Regions from separate parts of the Ruegeria sp. AM7 genome, predicted to be linked through region 2. Evidence: riboswitches for the same ligand, from Rfam matches in the RefSeq annotation. Region 2 holds a riboswitch; the other holds the start of a gene.
What was found. Region 2 has a riboswitch for thiamine pyrophosphate ahead of thiC (phosphomethylpyrimidine synthase ThiC). Riboswitches for the same ligand answer to the same signal wherever they lie in the genome.
Positions count from the first base shown of each region.

Region 1: it holds a riboswitch for thiamine pyrophosphate, as region 2 does, so the genes downstream of both, thiD (bifunctional hydroxymethylpyrimidine kinase/phosphomethylpyrimidine kinase) here and thiC (phosphomethylpyrimidine synthase ThiC) in region 2, are expected to answer to the same signal.

Region 1 covers NZ_JBQFJE010000003.1:3,096,146-3,107,836, forward strand. The annotation lists gene ACR3EG_RS19430 (phosphate ABC transporter substrate-binding/OmpA family protein) at 1-1,133, shown strand, start outside; gene radC (RadC family protein) at 1,137-1,892, opposite strand; gene ACR3EG_RS19440 (ABC transporter permease) at 1,928-2,662, opposite strand; gene ACR3EG_RS19445 (ABC transporter ATP-binding protein) at 2,659-3,384, opposite strand; gene tenA (thiaminase II) at 3,381-4,055, opposite strand; gene ACR3EG_RS19455 (ABC transporter substrate-binding protein) at 4,052-4,987, opposite strand; gene ACR3EG_RS19460 (ThiF family adenylyltransferase) at 5,005-5,970, opposite strand; gene ACR3EG_RS19465 (thiamine phosphate synthase) at 5,967-6,563, opposite strand; gene ACR3EG_RS19470 (thiazole synthase) at 6,560-7,324, opposite strand; gene thiS (sulfur carrier protein ThiS) at 7,327-7,521, opposite strand; gene ACR3EG_RS19480 (FAD-dependent oxidoreductase) at 7,505-8,482, opposite strand; gene thiD (bifunctional hydroxymethylpyrimidine kinase/phosphomethylpyrimidine kinase) at 8,479-9,282, opposite strand; TPP riboswitch at 9,329-9,435, opposite strand; gene dnaJ (molecular chaperone DnaJ) at 9,609-10,754, opposite strand; gene dnaK (molecular chaperone DnaK) at 10,829-11,691, opposite strand, start outside.
Region 2 covers NZ_JBQFJE010000003.1:2,508,643-2,520,333, reverse strand. The annotation lists gene ACR3EG_RS16550 (branched-chain amino acid ABC transporter permease) at 1-319, shown strand, start outside; gene ACR3EG_RS16545 (ABC transporter substrate-binding protein) at 347-1,585, shown strand; gene ACR3EG_RS16540 (ABC transporter ATP-binding protein) at 1,576-2,349, shown strand; gene ACR3EG_RS16535 (ABC transporter ATP-binding protein) at 2,339-3,058, shown strand; gene ACR3EG_RS16530 (Tm-1-like ATP-binding domain-containing protein) at 3,073-4,281, shown strand; gene ACR3EG_RS16525 (phosphoenolpyruvate hydrolase family protein) at 4,283-5,143, shown strand; gene ACR3EG_RS16520 (cupin domain-containing protein) at 5,196-5,594, shown strand; TPP riboswitch at 5,795-5,914, shown strand; gene thiC (phosphomethylpyrimidine synthase ThiC) at 6,025-7,824, shown strand; partial or broken gene ACR3EG_RS16510 (type III glutamate--ammonia ligase) at 8,105-8,398, shown strand; gene ACR3EG_RS16505 (aromatic ring-hydroxylating oxygenase subunit alpha) at 8,762-9,871, shown strand; gene gloA (lactoylglutathione lyase) at 9,887-10,324, shown strand; gene ACR3EG_RS16495 (cupin domain-containing protein) at 10,328-10,732, shown strand; gene ACR3EG_RS16490 (glutamine synthetase family protein) at 10,771-11,691, shown strand, end outside.

The DNA of each region.
Region 1 (11,691 bases), 590 kb from region 2:
CAGCCCACGGGTTTTCGGATTTCATTGAAAATGAAACCGACATCGTGATGGCCCTGCGTGAGATCACCTCTCAGGAACAAGAGGCCGCGCAGGACGCCGGACTGGGGGACCTTCAGCACAGTCGGCGTGCGCGCGTCATTGCATTAGACGCACTGGTGCCTATCGTGGCCTCCGACAATCCTGTGGGACAGATATCCTTGGGGCAGCTGGTTCAGGTTCTGTCCGGCCAGATCGACAACTGGGTCGCACTCGGTGGTCCCGATGCGCCAATTTCCGTTCATATGCCCGAGGTTGGCTCAGGTTTGACTCAAGGTGTTGAAAAACAGCTTTTGCAACCCGCAGACGTTACGCTTGCCGACACGGTTATCCGACACATACGCAGCACTGCAATGGCGCGGGCTGTTGCCAAGGATCCGTTTGCAATCGGGATCGCCAGCCAGGCCGAGGCCGGTGCGGCCCGCGCGTTGGCCCTGACCGGTGGCTGTGGTCATGCGCTGGCTGCCACGCGCCAATCTATCAAAACCGAGGATTACCCTCTGACCGCACCAATGTTCCTGTATCTGCCCAATCGTCGGTTGCCGCGAATTGGACGACAGTTTCTGGCCTATATCCAAGGCGCCGAAGCTCAGGATGTGATCCGGAATGCCGGTTTCGTGGATCAATCGCCCGAGTTGCTGCCTCTTAGCGCGCAAGGTGATCGGTTGGCAAACGCCGTGGCATCTGGCGCCTCAGAAGTAGGTCTGGACGAATTGCAACGGATGGTCGAAACATTACGGTCGCGATCCCGTTTGTCCTTGTCGTTTCGGTTCGAGGCAGGCTCCTCCCGACCGGACGCGCAATCCAGATCGAACCTGCTCCATCTGGCCCAGCTTTTGGAATCCGGCAAGTTTGATGGACGAACACTGACCTTTGTCGGATTCAGTGACGGAGACGGCGCCGCCACCGCAAACGCCCGGATTGCCGAACTGAGGGCGAAAACCGTCAGAAACGCGATGCTCGATGCGGTTGAAACCAAAATCGCAGACAGCGTGACGCTTGAAGTTGATGGCTTTGGCGAGGCGATGCCCATGGCCTGTGACGACACTGAATGGGGTCGCAAAATCAATCGCCGGGTCGAAGTGTGGGTCGAGTAACCTTTACAAGTAACCTTCCGAACGAAAACTTAGTTCGTTTGATTTTCCGATGATCAGATGGTCATGCAAAGTCAGGCCAAGCGCCAGACATGCATCCTGAATCCGGTTGGTCATGTCGATATCCGACTGCGAGGGCGTCGGATCGCCCGACGGGTGGTTGTGCACCAGGATCAGCGCCGAGGCGTTCAGCTCCAGCGCCCGTTTCGCCACCTCGCGCGGATAAACGGGGACATGGTCAACGGTGCCCTTGGCTTGTTCTTCATCCGCGATCAGCACATTCTTGCGGTCCAAATAGAACACCCGGAACTGCTCAGTCTCGCGATGGGCCATTGTGGTGTGACAATAGTCCAGCAACGCATCCCAGCCCGAGATCACGTGCCGCTGCATCACCCGCGCGCGGGCCATGCGATGGGCGCAAGCCTCAAGGATTTTCAGATCGGTGATGACTGTATCGCCTACACCCTTGATCTGACGCAGCCGTTCTTCGGGCGCGGTCAGCACGCGGTTGAAATCCCCAAACGTATCCATCAGCGCCCGCGCCAGAGGTTTCACGTCCTGCCTGAGGATGGACCGGAACAGCACCAGTTCCAACAACTCATAATCCGGTATTGCGGCGGACCCGCCCGACATGAACCTTTCGCGCAGCCGCTTGCGATGGTCTTTGATATAGGAGGGCAATCGACCACTTGGCAGCGGCTGCGCGGGCGCTTCGTCCGTTTCAAACAGCATCGGGGCTTCGGCAAAGGCGTCCTTGGTCATGTTCCAACCCTGACGCCGAATCGGTTTCCAAACCGTTAACGCGCTTCACCTGCCATGCGCGCCGTGGCGCGGCGGATGATCAGATGCAGCAGGATCGAAAACACGCCCAAGGTCAGCATCGCGGCAAACATCAGATCGGTCTTGGCGCGCCCATTGGCCAGCAGCATCAAATAGCCCAAGCCTTGGGACGAGCCCACCCATTCGCCAATCACGGCCCCGATGGGCGCATAAACCGCCGCCAGCCGCATCCCCGAAGCCAGGGGGGGCAGCGCGGCGGGAATGCGGATATGCCACAACACCGCGCGCGGACTGGCCTGCATGGTGCGTGCAAGGTCCAGATAGCCGGGGGGCGTGCGCATCAATCCGTCAAAAAAGGACGAGGTGATCGGGAAATAGATGATCAGCACCGCCATCGCGACCTTGGACCACAACCCATAACCCAGCCACAGGGTCAGCAACGGGGCCAGAGCAAACACCGGCAGCGCCTGTGTGAAGACCAGCATCGGCTGCACCAACACACGCGCTGCCCGCGAATTGGCCAATTGAAGCGCGGTGATCACGCCGAGAGCTGTGCCGAAAGCCAAGCCGATCACCACCTCAACTGCCGTGATCCATGTATGTTCAGCGATCACCCAGCGGTTCTGCCACCATGTCTCGGCCACCAGTGCCGGACCGGGCAGGATGAATTTCGGCAGGCCGGTCAAGCTGACAATCGCCTGCCATACGGCCAGCGCGAATACAGTTGCGGCAAGGGCGGACAGGATCTTCATGCAGCCTCTCTCAACAACCGCAACAACGCGCCCTGCGTCTCCAGCGTTTCCAGGTCATCCACATGGCGTGGGGCCGGGGCCGAAGGCGGATCGCAGTGCGTCAGCCCCTGCGCGGTCATCACCATGATGGATTGACCCAAACGCGCGGCCTCGGCCGGATCATGCGTCACCAGCAACACGGTGCGCCCGGCCAGCGCCTCGGCCGCCAAATCCTGCATATCGGCGCGGGTGCGGGCGTCGAGGGCCGAGAACGGCTCATCCAACAGCACGATGGGCCGGTCCTCCATCAACGTACGCGCCAAGGCCACGCGCTGACGCTGACCGCCCGACAATTCACCGGGTTTCTTGGTCAGATGATCCTGTAATCGCATCCGCTCGATCAGACGATCCCGGCGGGCCAGGTCGGGTTTCTCGCCCCGCAGACGCGCACCCAGAGTAACATTCTGCGCCACCGTCGCCCAAGGCAGCAGCAAATCATCCTGCGCCATATAAGCCACCCGACTCGGCACCGGCTGCGCGTCGCTAGCAGTGATTTGCCCAGCAAACGCAGCACCCGTTTCCAGTCCGGCAATCAGGCGCAGAACGGTGGTTTTTCCCACGCCCGATCCACCCAGCAGACAAGTCCACTGCCCCGCCCCAAGGGTCAGGGTCAACGGTGCGAACAAGGGCGCGCCGTCGATTGTGGCCGAGCCACTGATGGTCAGATCAGGCGCTTGGGTCACGGGGTCAGGCCCATTTGCCAGAAGTTGACCTCCAAAGCTGTGGCTGTCTTGAACGTCTCACAGAGACGGCCCCAACGCGGAGACGCTTCAATATCAGCCCCAATACGTCGTGTTAGAGCCTGATCCAACAACTCTCCGACCGCCTTGCACGCGCCTTGGTAGTCCTCACCGGCATAGGTGTTGATCCAATCACGATAGGTCTCGGATGTCGCCTCGGCAGCCAGCCGCGCGCCGATCTCACCATAACCCATGACACAGGGCGCAAGGGCCGCCAGCAGGTCGAGCAGATCACCACTGTATCCAGCCTCTAGCACGAACCGCGTGTAGGCCAGATTCTCGGCCCGCTCGGGAGTCGCGAACAGCTCCTCCTGCGAAATCCCGACCGCTTCGCAGATGCCGATATGCAGCTGCATTTCTTCGGCGACCAGAGCGTTCACCGTGCCCACAGCGGTCAACATCTCGGAATGCGTTTCCGATTTCACCACCGCCAAAGCCCAGGCGCGGCTGAAATGGATCAGGAAGACGTAATCCTGACGCAGATAGTGCAGGAACGCCTCACGCGGCAGCGTGCCGTCCTTCATGCCTTCGACGAAGGCGTGATGGGTGTAAACCCGCCACAGGCCAGGGAGATCATCCCGCATCAGCGCGAAGGCTTTGCCGTAGCTGCTCATTGCGCGGTCACATCAATGGTGATGTCACTGACCGGGTTGATGCTGTCGATCATGCCGCTGTCTTTCAGGAACGCCTCGAACCGTGCGTACCGACCAGCGTCAAAACCAGCCGGACGCAAGGCAAAACGGGGCAGCGTGTCGACCCATGCACGGGCGTTCAGCTCATCCTGCAGCTCGGGCGACGTGGCCGCGAAAATCTCCCAGCTTTTTTCCGGGTTGTTGACGATATACTGCGTGGCTTTCTCGGTCGCGGCCAGAAAACGCGCGATCATGTCGGCATCCATGGTTTCGGGGTTGGCCACATAGATCAGCTCATCATAGGGCGGCACGCCTTCTTCCTCGATGTAAAAGCAGCGGCCCGCGACACCTTCGATATCCATCTGGTTCAGTTCGAAATTGCGGAACGCGCCGATCACCGCATCCACCTGCCCGGTCATCAGCGATGGCGAGAGCGAGAAGTTCACGTTGATCAATTCGATATCGTCCAGCGCCACACCATGGGCATTCAGCATGGCGGTCAGAATGGCCTCTTCCACGCCCGCGACCGAGAAGCCGATCTTTTTCCCCTTCAGGTCGGCTAAGGACTTGATCGGACCGTCCTCCAGCACCAGCAGGCAGTTCAGCGGGGTTGCAACCAGTGTGCCCACCCGTTTCAGCGGCAGCCCTTCGTGGATTTGCAGGTGCAGCTGCGGCTGGTACGAAACCGCCAGTTCAGCCTGACCTGCTGCCACCAGACGCGGCGGGGCAGAAGGATCGGCGGGCGGGACGATTTCAACCTCAAGCCCCTGCTCGGCGAAATAGCCATTTTCCTGAGCCACGATGATCGGGCCGTGATCGGGGTTGATGAACCAGTCCAGCAGGACGGTCATCTTGTCCTCGGCCCAGGCCGGCGCGGCGGCCAGCAGAGCGATGGCGGTGATTAGCTTTTTCATATCTCGCGTATCCTTCTTTACGAGGTCGAGGCCGCGACGAGGACAATCTCGCCCGGCCAATCCGGTTGAATCTGTTCAGCAGCGCGCCATGCACGCAGACCGGTTGCACAGCACAAGACCAGTCTTTTACCCTGTTTAGGGTCTATTTCCTGCAAATTTTCAGGCGAAACCCGCCGCGCATTGGGGTGCGCTGGGGTTACGGCCTCGACCTTGTCTCGCAGCTCGACGATCTGGTCATCCGTGCTGAGTTGGCTGGCGGAGACGAACCGAAAACAGCTATTCGGCTCGGGCGCGGTGTCAAACCGGAAGGTGCTGGTGCGCAGGGTACGGGCGTCATATTGCACCATCTGCCCCAAGGGCGAGGGCGCGATCCCAAGGATCAGGTTCAGCGCCATCTGTGCTTGCATCGCGCCAATCGTTCCTACGACCGGACCCAGTACACCGGCGGTTGCGCAGCTCGCTCCGCTATCCGGCGCGTCAGGGAACACCGCGCGCAGCGAGGGTGCCCCTCCGCAGAACCCACCAACATAGCCCGATAACCCCAGCACCGAGGCGCTGATCAACGGTTTCCCCTGCGCCAGACACGTGTCCGACAGAATATAGCTGGCCGCATAGCTATCCGCACAATCTAGGATCACATCAGCCTGCGTCGCCATATTGGGCGCATTTTCGTTTGTTAGAGCCTGTTTCAGAGCTTCAACGTTAATCTCATCATTCAAGCTCCGGCAGCGCTCAACCGCCACATCAGCCTTGGGTCGACCACAATCCGCCTGCGTAAACAAAGTCTGGCGATGCAGGTTGGACAGATCGACTGTATCCCCGTCCATCACCGTGATCCGCCCGACACCAGCCCCAGCCAGCAAGGGCAAAACCGGCGCAGCTAACCCTCCGGCCCCTACAACAATCACATGCGCCGAGGACAGAAGCGCCTGCCCCTCCGCCCCTACCTCAGGCAGGATGGTTTGGCGGGCATAACGGCTCATCGGGTGACCTCGATCCATTGGCGCACGCGCGCTTCGGCGTCCGTGTTCAGGGTGATATCTGTCACGACCGAGACGATATCCGCCCCCGCCTGCAGAACACCCGACGCGCGTTCGACGCTCATCCCGCCGATCCCGACCAAAGGGATATCGCCCACCCGCGCCTTCCATTCGGTGACGCGCGGCAGACCCTGCTGATGCCACTTCATCTTTTTCAAAATGGTCGGATAGACCGGCCCCAGCGCCACATAATCCGGGTCCATGGCCAGAACGCGTTCCAACTCATCATCATCATGGGTCGATACGCCCAGTTTCAGTCCAGCCTTTCGAATGGCTTTCAGATCGGCCTCGTCCAGATCCTCCTGCCCCAGGTGAATCCAGTCACATCCGGCCTCAATCGCGGCCTGCCAATAGTCGTTCACCACCAGAACCGCGCCATGCTGGCGGCACAGATCGCGCGACAGGGTAATCTGTTCACGCACCACCGCATCGGGCTGATCCTTTACGCGCAGCTGCACCAGTTTCACGCCCAATGGCAGCATCCGCCGCAGCCAGTCCGAGTGATCGAAAATCGGGTAGAACCGGTCGAGGCTCATGACAGAAACGCCTTTCCGATCACGGGGGTCGAGGGTTCAGCCATGTCGCGCGCCTCGATCGGGTCGGCTTGATGGGCCAGTTGCCCGGCAAGGGTCGCCTGCATCATGGCCCGCGCCATCGCCGGCGGATCACCCGCGCGCGCCACGGCGGTGTTCAGCAAAACGGCGTCGTAACCCAACTCCATCGCGCGCGCGGCGTGACTGGGCAGGCCAATGCCCGCATCAATCACCAGCGGGAAATCCGGGAATTCCGCCCGCATCGCCCGCAAAGAATATTCGTTGTTCAACCCCCGTCCCGACCCGATCGGTGCGCCCCAGGGCATCAGCACCTCACACCCTGCAGCCAGCAAGCGTTCGCCCACAATCAGATCGTCGGTTGTGTAGGGAAAAACCTGAAACCCATCCTCGGTCAGAATGCGGGCAGCTTCGACCAGTTGGAACACATCCGGTTGCAGGCTGTCCGTGTGACCGATCAGTTCCAGCTTGATCCATTTGGTATCAAACACCTCGCGCGCCATATGGGCGGTGGTCACAGCCTCTTTGACCGTGTGGCACCCGGCGGTGTTGGGCAGAACATGCACGCCCAGATCGCGGATCATCTGCCAAAATGTCTGTCCCGCCCCGGATTCCCGTCGCAGCGACACTGTAGCCACGCCGGCCCCGCTTTCCCGAAACGCCTGCTCCAGAATGGCCGGGCTTGGATATTGCGCCGTGCCCAGCATCAAGGGGTTGGGCAAATCTGTGCCGTAAAACGTCTTCATCCTCAGCCCCCCTGCATCGGTGCGACGACCTCGACCCGGTCGCCATCCGCCAGTTCGTGCCCGATGCGCAGGCTCGAAGGAACGAATTCCTCGTTCACCGCCGTTGCGACCCGGCCCGAGAATCCGCATTCAACCAACATTTCCGCCAGCGTCAGAGCCGTTATTTCTCGGGTCTCGCCATTAAGTACGATCTTCATCGACCATCTCCGAATGTTTGTTTTCAAGCGCCAGATCGGCCACACCCCGCGCCAAAGCCGGGGCCAGTAGATAGCCGTGGCGATAAAGACCGTTGGCGTAAATCGTATGCCCCAACCGCCGAATACGCGGCAGGTTGTCGGGGAAGGCAGGGCGTAGATCGACGCCAATCTCCAGCACCTCGGCCTCGCCGAAGGCCGGATTCAACGCATAAGCCGCGCTGAGCAGTTCCAGCATAGACCGCGCGGTGATGCGGCTGCTGTCCTCGCTCTCGATCATCGTCGCACCCAGCATGTAGACGCCATCACCACGCGGAACGATGTAAAGTGGCATCCGGGGATGCAGTAACCGCACCGGCCGGGTCAGAGTGACCTCGGGGCAGCGGATCACCAACATCTCACCCTTCACACCTCGCAGATCATGCAAGACCTCGCGGGCGTGTAGCCCCCGGCAGTCAATTGCGTTTTCCAACCGTGAAGGCGCAAGCTTCCGGTGGAACACAACGCCCTGATCCTGCAACTGGCGATACAGGTCATGCAGCGCTTGACGCGGATCAAGATGTGCCTCTTGCGCAAAGTGCAGACCCTTGGGAAAATCATGTAAATCAGGCTCTAACTCAGCGATTTCAGATTGATCAGCTTCGACGAATGCTTCCGTCCTGCGCGCAAATCGCCGCAAATCAGGCAGGTCACGCGGATTGGCCACAACCAACGTCCCACACCGTTGCACCTGAGTCCGCGCGGCCCACCAATCCAACGCGGTCTGCCCCAAACGCATCACTGGCTCTTCAGCATTTTCATACTCGCACCATGGGGCTAGCATCCCACCGGCCCACCAAGAACAACCATGCGCTCCAGGTGGCCCGCCAGGGTCAAAAACCTGCACTTGTGCCCCGCGCGAGACCATTTCGCTGGCCACAGCCAGACCAGCCACGCCTGAACCTATGACCGACCAGATCGTCACGCAGGCCAAACCTGATGGAAATGATGCACCGGCCCATGACCATGCCCAATGTTCAAACGATCTGCTTGTGCAATCGCACCCTGCAGGTATTCGTGCGCCTGCGCGACTGCGTCGGGAACTGACAACCCCTTCGCCAATCCCGCCGCAACCGAAGAAGACAACGTGCAACCGGTGCCATGCGTATTTTTGGTTTGACGGCGGGGGGCCGAGAATTCAGCGATCAAGCCCGTCCGATCTATCAAAAGATCATGGCAGACGTCACCCTTTCCATGCCCCCCCTTCATCAACACGGTCTGAGCACCAAGGTCGCATAGCGCAAGCGCCTGTTCGATCATCTGTTCTGTAGTCACCGCGTCCGACAAGCCCAGTAAACATGCGGCCTCGGGCAAATTCGGCGTCAGCACAGAAGCACACGGCACCAACACATCACGCAACGTCTGCACCGCGTCCTCAGCCAGCAAGGAATCACCCGATTTGGCGATCATGACCGGGTCGAGCACAATCGGACCGCCGAACCCGGTGATACTGTCAGCCACGGTTCGGATTATTTCAGGAGTTGCCAGCATCCCGATCTTGATCGCCCCCACATCCAGATCGCAAAGCACGGCCTCAATCTGTGCTGCAATCACATCCAACGGAACACCGTGAACAGCCGTCACCGCCCGCGTGTTTTGCGCCGTGATCGCCGTGATCACGCTGGCACCATACACTCCAAGAGCAGACATGGCCTTGAGGTCGGCTTGGATACCGGCCCCCCCTCCACTGTCCGAACCCGCTATCGTTAAGGCAATAGGCGCCATATCGTTGCTCCAGATAATCTTGGGCAATCGTGGCGTAGAAAACGTCCATAATTTGGCGACCGTTCCCTCCGCCGGTATTGCCCGGATCAGGTTCGATGGGTTGATGCGATCGCACCTCTCAGCCCCTTGTATGAGGCACCCCAACGGTTGGTGCGGAACATTTCAGGCACGCGAGAAATAATCAAGAGGATTCTGCGAGGCTCTGCCTCACGTTCCGAGCTACTTGTGGCCAGATAAAGTTCGGATCCCCTGCTTCATCTGGCTATAAAAACCTCGGGGGAGTCGCCCGAAACGGGCGGCGGGGGCAGAGCCCCCTACCCGGCTTTTCAGCCCTTCATTCCATCCCAGAAAGATTTGACGGACGAGAAAAAGCTCTTAGACTCTGGGTGGTTGTCTTCACCTAAGTCGTCGAACTCTTTCAACAGCTCTTTCTGGCGGCTTGTCAGATTTACCGGCGTTTCCACCGCAAGTTCAATGAACATGTCCCCTACACCGCCGCCGCGCAAAGCGGGCATACCTTTACCGCGCAAGCGCATCTGACGGCCAGACTGGCTGCCTGCCGGGATTTGCACGCGACCGCGTCCACCATCGATTGTGGGAACTTCGATCGACCCACCCAGAGCTGCTTTGGCCATGCTGACAGGTACGCGGCAATAGAGGTTCACGCTGTCGCGTTCGAACAGTTTATGGTCCGACACTTCGACGAAGATGTACAGATCACCCGGAGGGCCACCCCGCATTCCAGCCTCACCCTCGCCCGCTAGGCGAATGCGCGTACCGGTTTCGACACCGGCTGGAATATTGACCGACAGGGCGCGTTCTTTTTCCACGCGACCCGCACCGCCACAGGATTTACAGGGGTTCTTGATGATCTGGCCCAGACCCGAACAGGTCGGACAGGTGCGTTCCACCGTGAAAAAGCCCTGCTGCGCACGGACCTTACCCATGCCTGAACAGGTGGGGCAGGTCGTGGGTTCTACGCCACCTTCCGCACCCGAGCCATCACAGGCCGAACAGGCCACAGCGGCAGGCACATTGATGGTTTTTTGCAGACCCGAGAACGCCTCTTCCAGCGTCACGCGCAAGTTATAGCGCAGGTCCGAGCCGCGCGCCGCGCGACGCCCACCGCCTCCGCCACGTTGGCCGCCCATGAAATCGCCGAACAGATCGTCGAACACGTCGGAAAACGCGCTCGAGAAATCGCCCTGACCAAAGCCGCCGCCAGGACGGCCGCCACCGGTACCGTTTTCAAAGGCCGCGTGGCCGAAACGGTCATAGGCTGCCTTGCGCTCGGCGTCCTTCAGGATGTCATAAGCCTCGTTCGCTTCTTTGAACTGGGCCTCAGCGTCCGGGTTGTCCTTGTTGCGGTCGGGATGCAATTCCTTGGCCTTCTTGCGAAAACCTTTTTTGATCTCATCCGCCGATGCGCCCTTGGCTACGCCGAGCACATCGTAATAGTCGCGTTTTGACATCAGTATGTCCTTCTGCCTCAACGTAAATGGGCCGGCCCGGAGAACGGACCGGCCCGCATTGGCCCTATGAGCCGTTAGTTACGTTTGTCGTCGTCCAGATCTTCGAACTCGGCGTCGACAATGTCATCTTCGCCCGGCGCGGCATCAGCTGCGGCCGGCTCTTCTTCGCCGTCCTCGGACTGCGCCTTATAGATGGCTTCACCCAGCTTCATTGCGGCTTCGGTGACATTCTGGATGCCCGACTTGATCTTGTCGGCATTTTCGGTTTCCAGCTCGTCCTTCAGCGCGGCAATCGCCAGCTCGATCGCTTCGATGGTGGTCGGGTCGACCTTGTCGGCGTGTTCTTCCATCGACTTCTCGGTCGAGTGGATGAGGCTTTCCGCCTGGTTCTTGGCATCGACCAGCTCGCGGCGTTCCTTGTCGGCCTCGGCGTTTTCCTCGGCGTCCTTGACCATCTTTTCGATATCCGCATCGGACAGACCACCCGAGGCTTGGATGGTGATCTTCTGCTCTTTGCCGGTGCCTTTGTCTTTGGCCGAAACCGAGACAATACCGTTGGCGTCGATGTCAAACGTCACCTCGATCTGAGGCATACCGCGCGGTGCGGGCGGGATGTCTTCAAGGTTGAACTGACCCAGGATCTTGTTGTCCGCAGCCATTTCACGCTCACCCTGGAACACGCGGATGGTTACGGCGTTCTGGTTGTCTTCGGCCGTCGAGAAGACCTGAGACTTTTTGGTCGGGATGGTCGTGTTGCGGTCGATCAGGCGGGTAAACACGCCGCCCAGCGTCTCGATGCCCAGCGACAGCGGGGTCACGTCCAGCAGAACAACGTCTTTGACGTCGCCCTGCAGAACACCGGCTTGAATGGCGGCGCCCATGGCAACAACTTCGTCGGGGTTCACGCCTTTGTGGGGCTCTTTACCGAAGAACTTGG
Region 2 (11,691 bases):
GGCTGGGGGCATTCTGAACGTCTGGTATCAGGAGCGGATCTCATCCTTTTCGGTGGGTTTGGGGCCGATCATCGACATCCTCATCATCGCCGTCATCGGCGGTCTGCGCCACCCGGCAGGTGCGTTTATCGGCGCTGTGGTCTTTGTCCTGCTAGACACGTTCGCCGTCGACCTGATCGACCGGGAACGGTTCAACACGCTGATCGGCGTTGTGCTGCTGCTGATCGTGATCGTGGCCCCGGGGGGGCTGCAACAATTGGCAAGCGACTGGATGGCTCGGTTGTGCCGTCCAGAAGTCAAAGAAAAATCAACTGTCTGAGCACACTCATAGGGAGGAACCTAAGAAATGAATAAGCTCAAAATGGCTGCATCCGCGCTCGCGCTTTGCGCAATGGCGGTCCCGGCATCTGCCGAGGAAGTGAAAATCGGCGTGATCTCAATTCTCGAAGGCGCGTTTGCCGCCTTGGGTCAGGACGGGATCCGCGGTGCGGAACTGGCGGTTCTGGAAACCGGTGGAGAGGTCGACGGCAACACAATCGAAGTCATCACCATGTCGTCCGACGCCAGCCCCGACAGTGCCGTGAACGCAGCCCGCAAACTGATCGAGCAAGACGGGGTGGACATCATCGTTGGCCCGCTGTCCGGGTCCGAGGGTCTGGCCCTGCGCGATCTGTCGAAATCCTATCCCGGCGTGACTTTCCTGAACGGATCGAGCGCGGCACAGGATACAACCCTGCGCGACAGTTCTGACGACTTCTACCGCTTCGGCGGCGACGGCGCACAGTGGATGGTCGGCGTGGGCGACTATGCCTATAACGACATGGGCTATAAAACCGTGGCCGTGATCGCCGAGGATTATTCCTTTCCCTACACGCAGGTTCTGGGTTTCATGACCGAGTTCTGCGAGGCGGGCGGCAAGGTGCCCGAGAAATTCTGGACGCCGATTGGCAACAAGGACTATTCCTCGGTCGTCTACTCGATCCCGCAGGATGTCGATGCGCTGTTCGTGGCGCTAGGTGGCGCGGATGCGGTCAACTTCCTGACGCAATACAGCCAGGCGGGTGGCGACAAGCCGATCATCGGCGGCTCGATCACCATCGACCAGTCGATCCTGGAATCCAAAGGCCCGTTCAAGAAACTGCTGGTCGGCGCCCCCGCAGGCACCCCGACGGTCAGCGATTTTGAAGGCGACGAATGGAAGGCCTTTACCGCCAGCTATACCGAAGCCTTCCCCGATGGCTTCTCGGCCCCCTCGCTGTTTGCGCATCACTACTACATGAGCGCCAAGGCCGCGATGCTGGCTCTGGACGAGGTGGATGGCGACCTGTCCGACAATCAGGCGGCCTTCCGGGCGGCGCTGAACGACCTGACCTTTACCACTCCGACCGGCGGCACCATGCGGCTGGACAAGAACCGCAACGGCGTGATCGACAACTTTGTCACCGAGGTTTACGAGCGTGAAGACGGCACGCTGGGCAACCGCGTGGTCAAGGTTGTGCGCGACGTGGATCAGCTGCTGGGACAGGACGAAGAGACGTTCCTGGCATCCGGTCCGGTCAGCCGGGACAACCCTTCGTGCCCGTAAACCACTCACATACCAATGCCAATGCCCTGGAGGTCCGGGGCATTGGCAAACGCTTTGGCGGGTTCTGGGCGGTGCAGGATATCGACCTGACCGTCCGTCCCGGCGAACGGCGCGCGATCCTCGGGCCAAACGGGGCGGGCAAGACCAGCCTGTTCAACGTATTGACCGGGGATACCAGCGCCACGGCCGGCTCGATCACGCTGTTTGGCGACAGCGTCACGCGCGAGCCGATCAACAAAAGAATTCAACGCGGGCTGCGCCGCACCTATCAGCACGCCCATCTGTTCAATGGCCTGACCGTGCGCGACACGCTGTTTCTGGCGGTGGCCGGGGTACGCGGCGGATGGCGGCAGGTGCTGCCGCTGCGGGCGGGAGATGACCGGCTGGCCAGCGCCGAACAGCTGGCCGAAACCGCAGGTGTGACCGATGTGCTGGACCGCGAAGTGTCCGAGCTCAGCCACGGTCAGCGCCGCCAGCTGGAGATCGGCATCGCGCTGGCCGAGAACCCGAAAATCCTGCTGCTGGATGAACCGGCGGCGGGGCTGTCACCGGCCGAACGGCCGAAACTCAGCGCCTTGCTGATGTCGCTGCCCAGGGATGTGACCGTGGTGCTGATCGAACATGACATGGATATCGCGCTGCAAACCTCAGAAAGCGTTTCGGTACTGTATAACGGGCGCATGCTGGCCGAAGGCTCGCCCGATGACATTATGCGCAACGAAGAGGTGCACCGCGTCTATATTGGGGGTGCCCATGGCCACTGACGCTCTGCTGAAAATCCGCAGTCTGGACCTGCGCTATGGCTCCAGCCATGTGCTGCACGGGGTCGACCTGCAGCTTGGGGACCGGCCGCTTGGCATTCTGGGCCGCAACGGCATGGGCAAAACCAGCCTGTGCAACGCGGTGATGGGGCTGCATCCGCATTCGGCCGGGGAAATCCGCTTTGATGGCACCGATATCTCGGGGCTTGCGCCCGAACACCGGGCGCAGATGGGGATCGGATATGTGCCGCAGGGGCGGCGCGTGTTCCGGTCGCTGACGGTTGAGGAACATCTGAAGATCGTCGAACGCAAGGGCGGCGCGTGGTCGATTGACCGGGTGTACCAGACCTTTCCGCGCCTGAAGGAACGCCGCCGCAATCTGGGCGACCGGCTGTCGGGGGGCGAACAGCAGATGCTGGCGATTGGCCGCGCGCTGCTGCTGAACCCGCGCCTGATGGTGCTGGATGAACCGACCGAGGGGCTGGCCCCCGCCATCGTCTCGGATGTGATTGACCTGATCGAGCTGATCGCGGGCGAAGGCATTGCGGTGTTGCTGGTCGAACAGAACATGCATGCGGCGCTGGCCGCCGTGCAGGACGTGGCCATCATGGTCGGCGGAGAAGTTGTCGAGCGGATGACGGCAGAGGCGCTGGAAAACGATCCGGCGATGCAGAAACGCCATCTGGGGCTGGAACCCGGACAATCGGGCTGAGGGAGGGAGAGACGATGACAAAAAGAGCTTACATTGTCGGAACCGCCGATACCAAAAGGCCGGAACTGCGCTATGTGCGCGACCTGATCGATGCGGCGGGGATCGAAACCGTGCTGGTCAATGTCGGCACCAAAGGCGGCGAGGCCGGCGTGGATGTGACCGCCGCCAGTGTCGCCGCGTGTCATCCTGACGGTCCCGCGGCGGTGTTCGTGAATGATCGCGGGCAGGCCGTGACCGAGATGTCGCGCGCGCTCAGCGCCTTTGTGCTGGGCCGCGACGATCTGGGTGGCATCATTGGGCTGGGCGGCTCGGGCGGCTCGGGGATCATCGCGCCTGCCATGCAGGCTTTGCCCATCGGCGTGCCCAAGGTGCTGGTCTCGACGCTGGCCTCGGGCGACGTGTCGGCCTATGTGGGCGCGTCGGATGTGAACATGTTCCACCCGGTGACGGATGTATCGGGGCTGAACCGCGTCTCGCGCCGGTTGCTGGGCAACGCGGCGCACGCGCTGGCGGGGATGATGGCCAACCCGGTGCCCGAAGCCCCCGATGACCGGCCCGCTCTGGTCCTGTCCATGTTCGGGGTGACAACCCCGGCGGTGCAGGCGATCACCGACGGTCTGTCCGATGACTTTGACTGTCTGGTCTTTCACGCCACCGGCAGCGGTGGCCGCTCGATGGAGCAGCTGGTCGATCAGGGCGATGTGGCCGGGGTGCTGGACATCACCACCACCGAAATCTGCGACCTGATCGTGGGCGGTTTTCTCAGCGCGGGCGAGGACCGGCTCGACAGCATCGCACGCACGAAATTGCCCTATGTGGGTTCGTGCGGGGCACTGGACATGGCGAATTTCTGGGCGCCTGACTCGGTGCCCGCGCAGTTCAAGAACCGGAACTTCTATCACCACAACGCGCAGGTCACCCTGATGCGTTCGACGCCCGAAGAATGCGCGCAGATCGGCACGTGGATCGGCAACAAGCTGAACGCCTGTGACGGCCCGGTCCGGTTCCTACTGCCGCTGCGCGGGGTCTCGGCGCTGGATACCGAGGGTGGGGCCTTTCACGACCCAGCCGCAAACGAGGCGCTGTTTCAGGCGCTGCGCGATACGGTGAACCAGACCCCCAACCGGCAGCTGGTCGAGCTTGACATGCACATCAACGATCCCGCCTTTGCCGAGGCCGCGATCAGCAATTTCAAAGAAATCTACACCAAGAAGGATACCTGATATGGCAGTCACGGGACGCGCAGACATCCTCGGCCGCTTGCGGGCAAAGATCGCCGCTGGCAAGGTCATCACCGGCGGCGGGGCAGGCACCGGCCTGTCCGCCAAATGCGAAGAGGCCGGCGGCATCGACCTGATCGTCATCTACAACTCGGGCCGTTACCGCATGGCCGGGCGCGGATCGCTGGCGGGCTATATGTCTTACGGCAATGCCAACGAGATTGTCGTTGATATGGGGCGCGAGGTACTGCCCGTGGTCAAGAACACGCCTGTTCTGGCCGGGGTGAATGCCACTGATCCCTTCTGCATCATGGACAAGTTTCTGGACGATCTGGCCGCGATGGGCTTTGCCGGGGTGCAGAACTTTCCCACCGTCGGCATCATTGACGGCCGCTTTCGGCGCGAGCTTGAGGCGACCGGTATGTCTTATGACATGGAAGTCGAGATGATCGCCAAGGCGCATGAGCGCGACCTGCTGACCACACCCTATGTGTTCAGCGCAGACAACGCGGCAGAAATGGCCAAGGCGGGCGCGGATGTAATCGTGGCGCATTTCGGTCTGACAACCGGTGGGGCCATCGGGGCCGGAGACAGCGCACCTGACATTGCCGAATGCGCCCGGCTTTACAATGAATGGGCCGCCGCTGCGCGGGCCCATCGCGACGATCTGATCTTTATCTGCCACGGCGGTCCTTTGGCCGAGCCGGAAGATGCGCAGAAATTCCTGAACCTCTGCCCCGATTGCCACGGCTTCTATGGTGCGTCATCCATGGAGCGCCTGCCGACTGAACGCGCAATCACCGAACAAACCAAGGAGTTCGGAAGACTGACCCGTGGTGCCGTACGATCGGAAGGCGCCGCCTGAAGACCTGAACCTGCGCTGCGATCGCATAACTGAAAAACATCGGAGAACATTGATGACCGGAAAATTCATGCTGTCCGCGGACACGCCGCAAGAGGTGCTTGACTGGGGCAAATTGCGGTGGATGAGCAACCCGCCGTCAACAGGCGCGGGTCAGCTTACTGTGCTTGAAGTCAGCGTCGAACCCGGACAGGGCCACAATTTCCACAAACACCCAGATCAGGAAGAAGTCATCTATTGTGTCGCCGGAAAGGTTGAACAATGGCTGGGCGAAGAAAAGCGCGAAATGGGACCGGGGGATTCAGTTTTTATCGGTGCGGACGTGGTCCATGCGACGTTCAATATTGGCGACAGCGATGCGACGCTGTTGGCCATTTTGGGGCCATGCGTCGGAGAAATGGGGTATGAGATTGAAGATGTCGCCGATCAGGCCCCCTGGAACGGGTTGCGGTAGATATCCGCAACCGACGTGCCGTGCTCGTCCTTTTTCAGAATGAGCGCCTTCGGTCCTTCTTCCAGCCGGAAACACCTGGCAGAAAACTCCGGCTTACAGCACACCGGTTTTCAGGAGGCAGAGCAAACGAAACCCCACACCCTATAGCTCCGACGAAAGCAGATGCTTCGCGTTGTTACCCAATACAAATTGGGGTACATTTTTTCTTGCAGGGGAGTCCCACCGAGGGGACTGAGAGGCTGACGGGGCATTGCCCGGCGACGCGACCCTTTGAACCTGACCCAGTTGATACTGGCGTAGGAAGCTAGGGTACGCAGGCCAGGGATTCGGGCAGGCGTTCTCCGAATAAGGGGGCCATACACCCCCTCGTTTCCCCAAGCCACAACTCATCTGGTCTCTTTTTGAGTTGAATTGCTTGAGGAGCACCAACATGAATGGCCCCAACCCCAAAATCACTACGGGTGAATTGCCCGCTTCGAGAAAGATCTACGTGAATGGAGCGCTGCATCCGGAAATCCGCGTCCCCATGCGTGAAATCTCTGTCCACCCGACAGCGGGAGAACCGCCGCTGCCCGTCTATGACAGCTCGGGTCCTTACACCGATCCGAGCGTTGTCACCGACATTCGTCAGGGCCTGGCACCGCTGCGCCGCAAGTGGATCGAGGCACGCGGTGACGTCGAAGAATATGATGGCCGCGAGATTAAACCTGAGGATAACGGATTTGTCGAAGGAGACCGGCTGACTCCGGAATTTCCGGTGCGCACACGGCCTTTGCGGGCAACAGATAGCAAGGCGGTGACGCAGCTTGCGTATGCTCGCGCCGGTATCGTGACACCAGAGATGGAGTTTATTGCGATCCGTGAAAACCAGTTGCGCGAGGCTGTGGCTGAACAACGCGAAGGCAATGATTGGGGTGCCAATATCCCGAATTATGTGACCCCGGAATTTGTGCGGGATGAGGTCGCCGCAGGTCGTGCAATCATTCCCGCCAATATCAACCACCCCGAAAGCGAACCTATGATTATCGGGCGCAACTTTCTGGTCAAAATCAATGCCAATATGGGCACATCTGCAGTGACCTCCTCGATGGAAGAGGAGGTGGATAAGATGGTCTGGTCAATTCGCTGGGGTGCCGACACGGTGATGGACCTGTCGACTGGCCGCAACATCCATAACACCCGTGAATGGATCATCCGCAACTCGCCGGTTCCGATCGGCACAGTGCCGCTCTATCAGGCGCTGGAGAAGGTGAGCGGGATCGCCGAGGACCTGACGTGGGAGGTGTTCCGCGACACATTGATCGAGCAGGCCGAACAGGGCGTGGATTACTTTACCATTCATGCGGGCGTTCGTTTGCATATGGTTCCGATGACCGTGAACCGTGTGACTGGCATCGTCTCGCGTGGTGGGTCGATCATGGCCAAGTGGTGCTTGCATCATCACAAGGAAAGCTTCCTGTATGAGCATTTCGACGAAATCTGCGACATTTGCCGCACCTATGACGTATCGTTCAGCCTCGGGGACGGTCTGCGTCCCGGCTCTATCGCGGATGCCAATGACGCGGCGCAATTCGCCGAGTTGGAAACGCTGGGCGAGTTGACCAGGATCGCCTGGGCAAAGGATTGTCAGGTGATGATCGAAGGCCCCGGCCATGTGGCGATGCATAAGATCAAGGAGAACATGGACAAGCAACTGGAGTGTTGCCACGAGGCACCTTTTTACACGCTTGGGCCCCTGACCACCGACATCGCGCCGGGCTATGATCACATCACAAGCGGCATCGGCGCGGCAATGATCGGTTGGTTCGGTTGTGCGATGCTTTGCTATGTCACGCCCAAGGAACATCTGGGTCTGCCGGATCGGGATGATGTGAAAACCGGTGTCATCACCTACAAGATTGCTGCGCATGCGGCGGATCTGGCCAAAGGATTGCCAGGCGCGCAACGTCGCGATGACGCCTTGTCGCGCGCCCGGTTCGAATTCCGTTGGGAAGATCAGTTCAACCTGTCGCTCGACCCCGACACCGCGCGCGAATTCCACGACCAGACCTTGCCGAAACAAGCCCACAAGGTGGCGCATTTCTGTTCAATGTGCGGGCCAAAATTCTGCTCGATGCGCATCAGCCACGATATCCGCTTCGAAGCACAGAAAGAAGGGATGGAGGCAATGGCGGCGCGTTTCCGAGAAGGCGGTGATCTCTACGTTCCATTGGAACCTAAACAGAGCTGAAAACTGTCGCCGGAGCCGAGTCTAGGCTCCGGCGACACCTGCAAACTGCGGACCGAACCCGAGTCAATCTGGCGATGGTGTCGGCAAATGCGCATGGGGGCATAAATCATCATCGTCCAATACTTCAGTGGATTCTACAATCCTAGACGAGGGCACTCAGCCTTGAGCTGAAAAAGATTGGTTGCCCTTGGGATCTGTTCCAGCTGGGGCCCCAATGACACCTTAAGATCGGATGTCATCAGATTTTCACCTGTATTGGCTCTGTCGCTAACTTCGCGCCTACCTATTGCTGGCGGTGATCATCGCGGTGGGTCTGTCCGGCATCCGATCCAAAGCGGATCCAGGCAAGCACTGGGACATCGACATGTATGCCGAAGGCCGCAGTGTACACGTGGTGCCCAAACTGCCACCGTACACGCTAGACGCCCTGCGTGAATACGACAAGGACAAAGAATTGAAGGCGATGATGGAGGCCGAATTCTCATCCGCGCACCTGTATATGAAACATCTGGTATGGAATTCGTTCTTGTCGCATTATTCGCGTTGGGAAAAAGACAACACGCTGGACACTTGACCGAGCAGGGCGCCCTGTTTTTGCCCTGCTGCCGATGGGGTAGGGGTCTTTGGTGATGTCCGTCGCCTCTGGCCGACACCGCGATTCTGCAGATACCCCAAACCTCCTCTCGAAATTGATAGACGTGACCCGGCTGCCCTAAAGCATCTGGATCACTCCTTTGTGAGGATAGTACGAAATCGACAGATCAATGATCTAAATACGACATAAAATTGTCTTTACGTCAAAAACGCCTAATGAATTCGTAAAAATAAGTGGACAGAGTGAATATTTCGCAGTTCACTTCCTGACAGCCGCATTGGACACACACTCGCAGCCCACCCGCGATTTTGGTTTTGAAACCCTACGTCAGGAACTTGAACGATGAATACGATCACTTCGTTGCTTGAGTCTTTTTACGAAGAAACCACACCCAAACGGGGCTTGCCTGCGGCGGCCTACAAGGATGCGGAATTCTGGGAGGCGGAATGCGCCTCGGTCTTTACCCGCAACTGGGTCTGTGTCGGGTTTGTCCATGAATTGCAGGCCGCCGGGGATGCGGTGCCGGTCACGCTGGCCGGGCATCCGCTGCTTTTGGTCCGCAATATGACGGGCGAAATCCGGGCGTTTCACAATATCTGTCGCCATCGCTGCCTAACGCTGGTGGATGCGCCCAAGAATGTGGGCAAGCTGATCCGCTGCCCATATCACGCCTGGGCCTATGATTTGGACGGGAAACTGCGCGCCGCACCCCATTTCGGCGGTGTAAACGAGCATCAGGCTGAAGGGTTCGACGCGTCGCAAAACAGCCTTGTGCCGGTGCGCAGCCATGTCTGGAACGATTGGGTTTTTGTTAATCTCGACGGCAACGCACCGGATTTCAATGCCTATTCCGCCTCGATGCAGGCGCGTCTGGAGGGCATCGACTGGGACAAGGTCGATTGTATTGGAACGCTCGATTTCGGAGAGATCGCATGCAACTGGAAGTTCGTCATGGAGAACTTCATCGAACCCTATCACGTGCAGTTCGTCCATGCCTCGACCACGGATCAGCCGCTTGCCGACCACTATACCATCGTTGACGGCAACTGCCTTGGCAGTGCGGTCGATCTGGATGAAGAGATCGGGACATCCGGCAGTCTGGGGGTCAGCTCGCGCTATCTGACGCTGTATCCCAACTTCATTCTGGGTCGGTATTTTCCCGACCAGATGGGGGTTTACCTGAACATTCCAACTGGTCCGGGGACGATGGTCCAGAAAAGGGCGCTTTACACCACCGAGGGTCAGACCCTGACACCCGACGCGATCGAAGGCCTCAAAAAGCTGTGGTGGGACGTGCACAAGGAAGATCACGAGATGACCGAGCGACTGCAACTTGGTCGGTCATCGACCGTTTCCAAGGCCGGGGGCGTGTTGTCGCCCGCGTGGGAAGACAGCGTGCGCGCCTTTCAGGAACTGGTGGCGCAGGATGTGACCACACTCGAAAAACACTGAATCGAGGAGACCAAAGTGAGCGAGAATATCAGCAGCGGGTTCCGTCTGGCGCATACCATGATGCGAGTGATGGACATGGAGAAGTCGCTGGAATTTTACTGCGGCATTCTGGGCATGCAGGTCCTGCGACGCACCGATTACCCCGAGGGTAAATTCACCAACACCTTCATCGGCTACGGCCCCGAAGCCGAGTTCCCGACGTTGGAGCTGACGGCGAACTGGGATCAGGAAGACCCCTATGAAAAGGGCAATGGCTGGGGCCACATCTGCATCGAGACACCGGATGTCTACAAGGCCTGCGAAGAACTGGCGGCCGCAGGCGTGAATATCACCCGCCCGGCCGGTCCGATGAAGAACGGCACCCGCGTCATTGCGTTCTGCGAGGACCCGGACGGCTACAAGGTCGAGCTGAACGAAAGCATTCTGAAACATCTGGCCAAGGAAGGGTCGTGACCCATGAGCAATGCACCAAGACTTATGAAATGGGATCTGGTCGAGGATCGCTATAACGCAATCGGTGAAAGCGACAGCGACACCTATATCAAGCCCATGGTCACAAGCGAATTCAGCAAGACCATGTGCGGTGGGATCAACGTTCTCAAGAACATCAAGGTGCCGTGGGATCTGACCTGTGATGAGATCATCTATGTGCTGGAAGGTACGTTCCGGCTGGTCTGCGATGGGGAAACATACATCTGCAACCGCGGCGACGTGCTGTATATCCCCAAGGACAACCACATCTCTTACGAGGCGGATGAACGCTGCGTAATCTTCTATGCCGCCTATCCCCACAACTGGAAACAGCTGGCCGGTATCACACAGGTGCCCGGCATCGACCCCGACGACTTTGTGCCCGGCTAAGTGCCGGGGCCCCGGCCCGCTGACAGGAGGACGCCCAGATGCCAAAAGACAATCCCACTGCCAAAATCTATTACGACAGCTTTCACGATGCGGTCGAACGCAACCGGCCCAAGATCCCCGAGGTTAAAAAGCGCCTTGAGGATGCGGGTGTCAAATATGTGATGGGGGCTTGGATTGACCTGCACGGCATCCCAAAGACCAAACCCGTCCCCATGAGCGATTTTGAGGCGCTGTGTCTGGGCAAGGGGCCGCAATTCGCCGTGCATTCGATCTCTTACGTCCCCGAGCTGAGCCCCGCTGACAGCGATCAAGTGGTGGTTCCCGATTTGGACGCGGTCTATGTCTGCCCGTGGGACACATCGATGGCGATCATATTCTCGGACCTCTACTGGGAGGACGCACCCTACAACGTCTGCCCCCGTCAGGCCCTGAAACGCGCCATGCACGAGGCCGCGCAGGCAGGTTACATTGGCTATGCCGGGGTCGAGCCCGAGTTCATCGTGATGAAATACGATGAAAACGGTCAGCCGGTGAAAGCCTTCGATGACGACCCGGCACTGGGCCTGCGCCCGCGCCGTCAGGCCTTTGGCTATGACGTGGAATATTCGGTGGATTCGATGCCCTTCCTCAAGGACATGATCGACATTATCGAAGGGCTGGGCTGGAACCTGCACGACGTGGTGGCCGAGGGCGCTTATTCCCAGTTCGAGCTGGATTTCCACTATACTAACATGCTGGAAATGTCCGATCGGCTGGCCTTTCTGCGCATTGTTTTGAAAGAGGTTGCCAAGAAGCATGGCTGCTTCGTGACCTTTATGCCCAAGCCGACAGTGGGCGACTGGCGCTCGGGCGCGCATATCAACATGTCGATGCAACATGAAAGCCGCCCCGGTGAGAATATCTTTGAAACCTCCGAAGGCGACTGGTCGGATGAAAGCCGCTGGGCTGTGGGCGGCCTG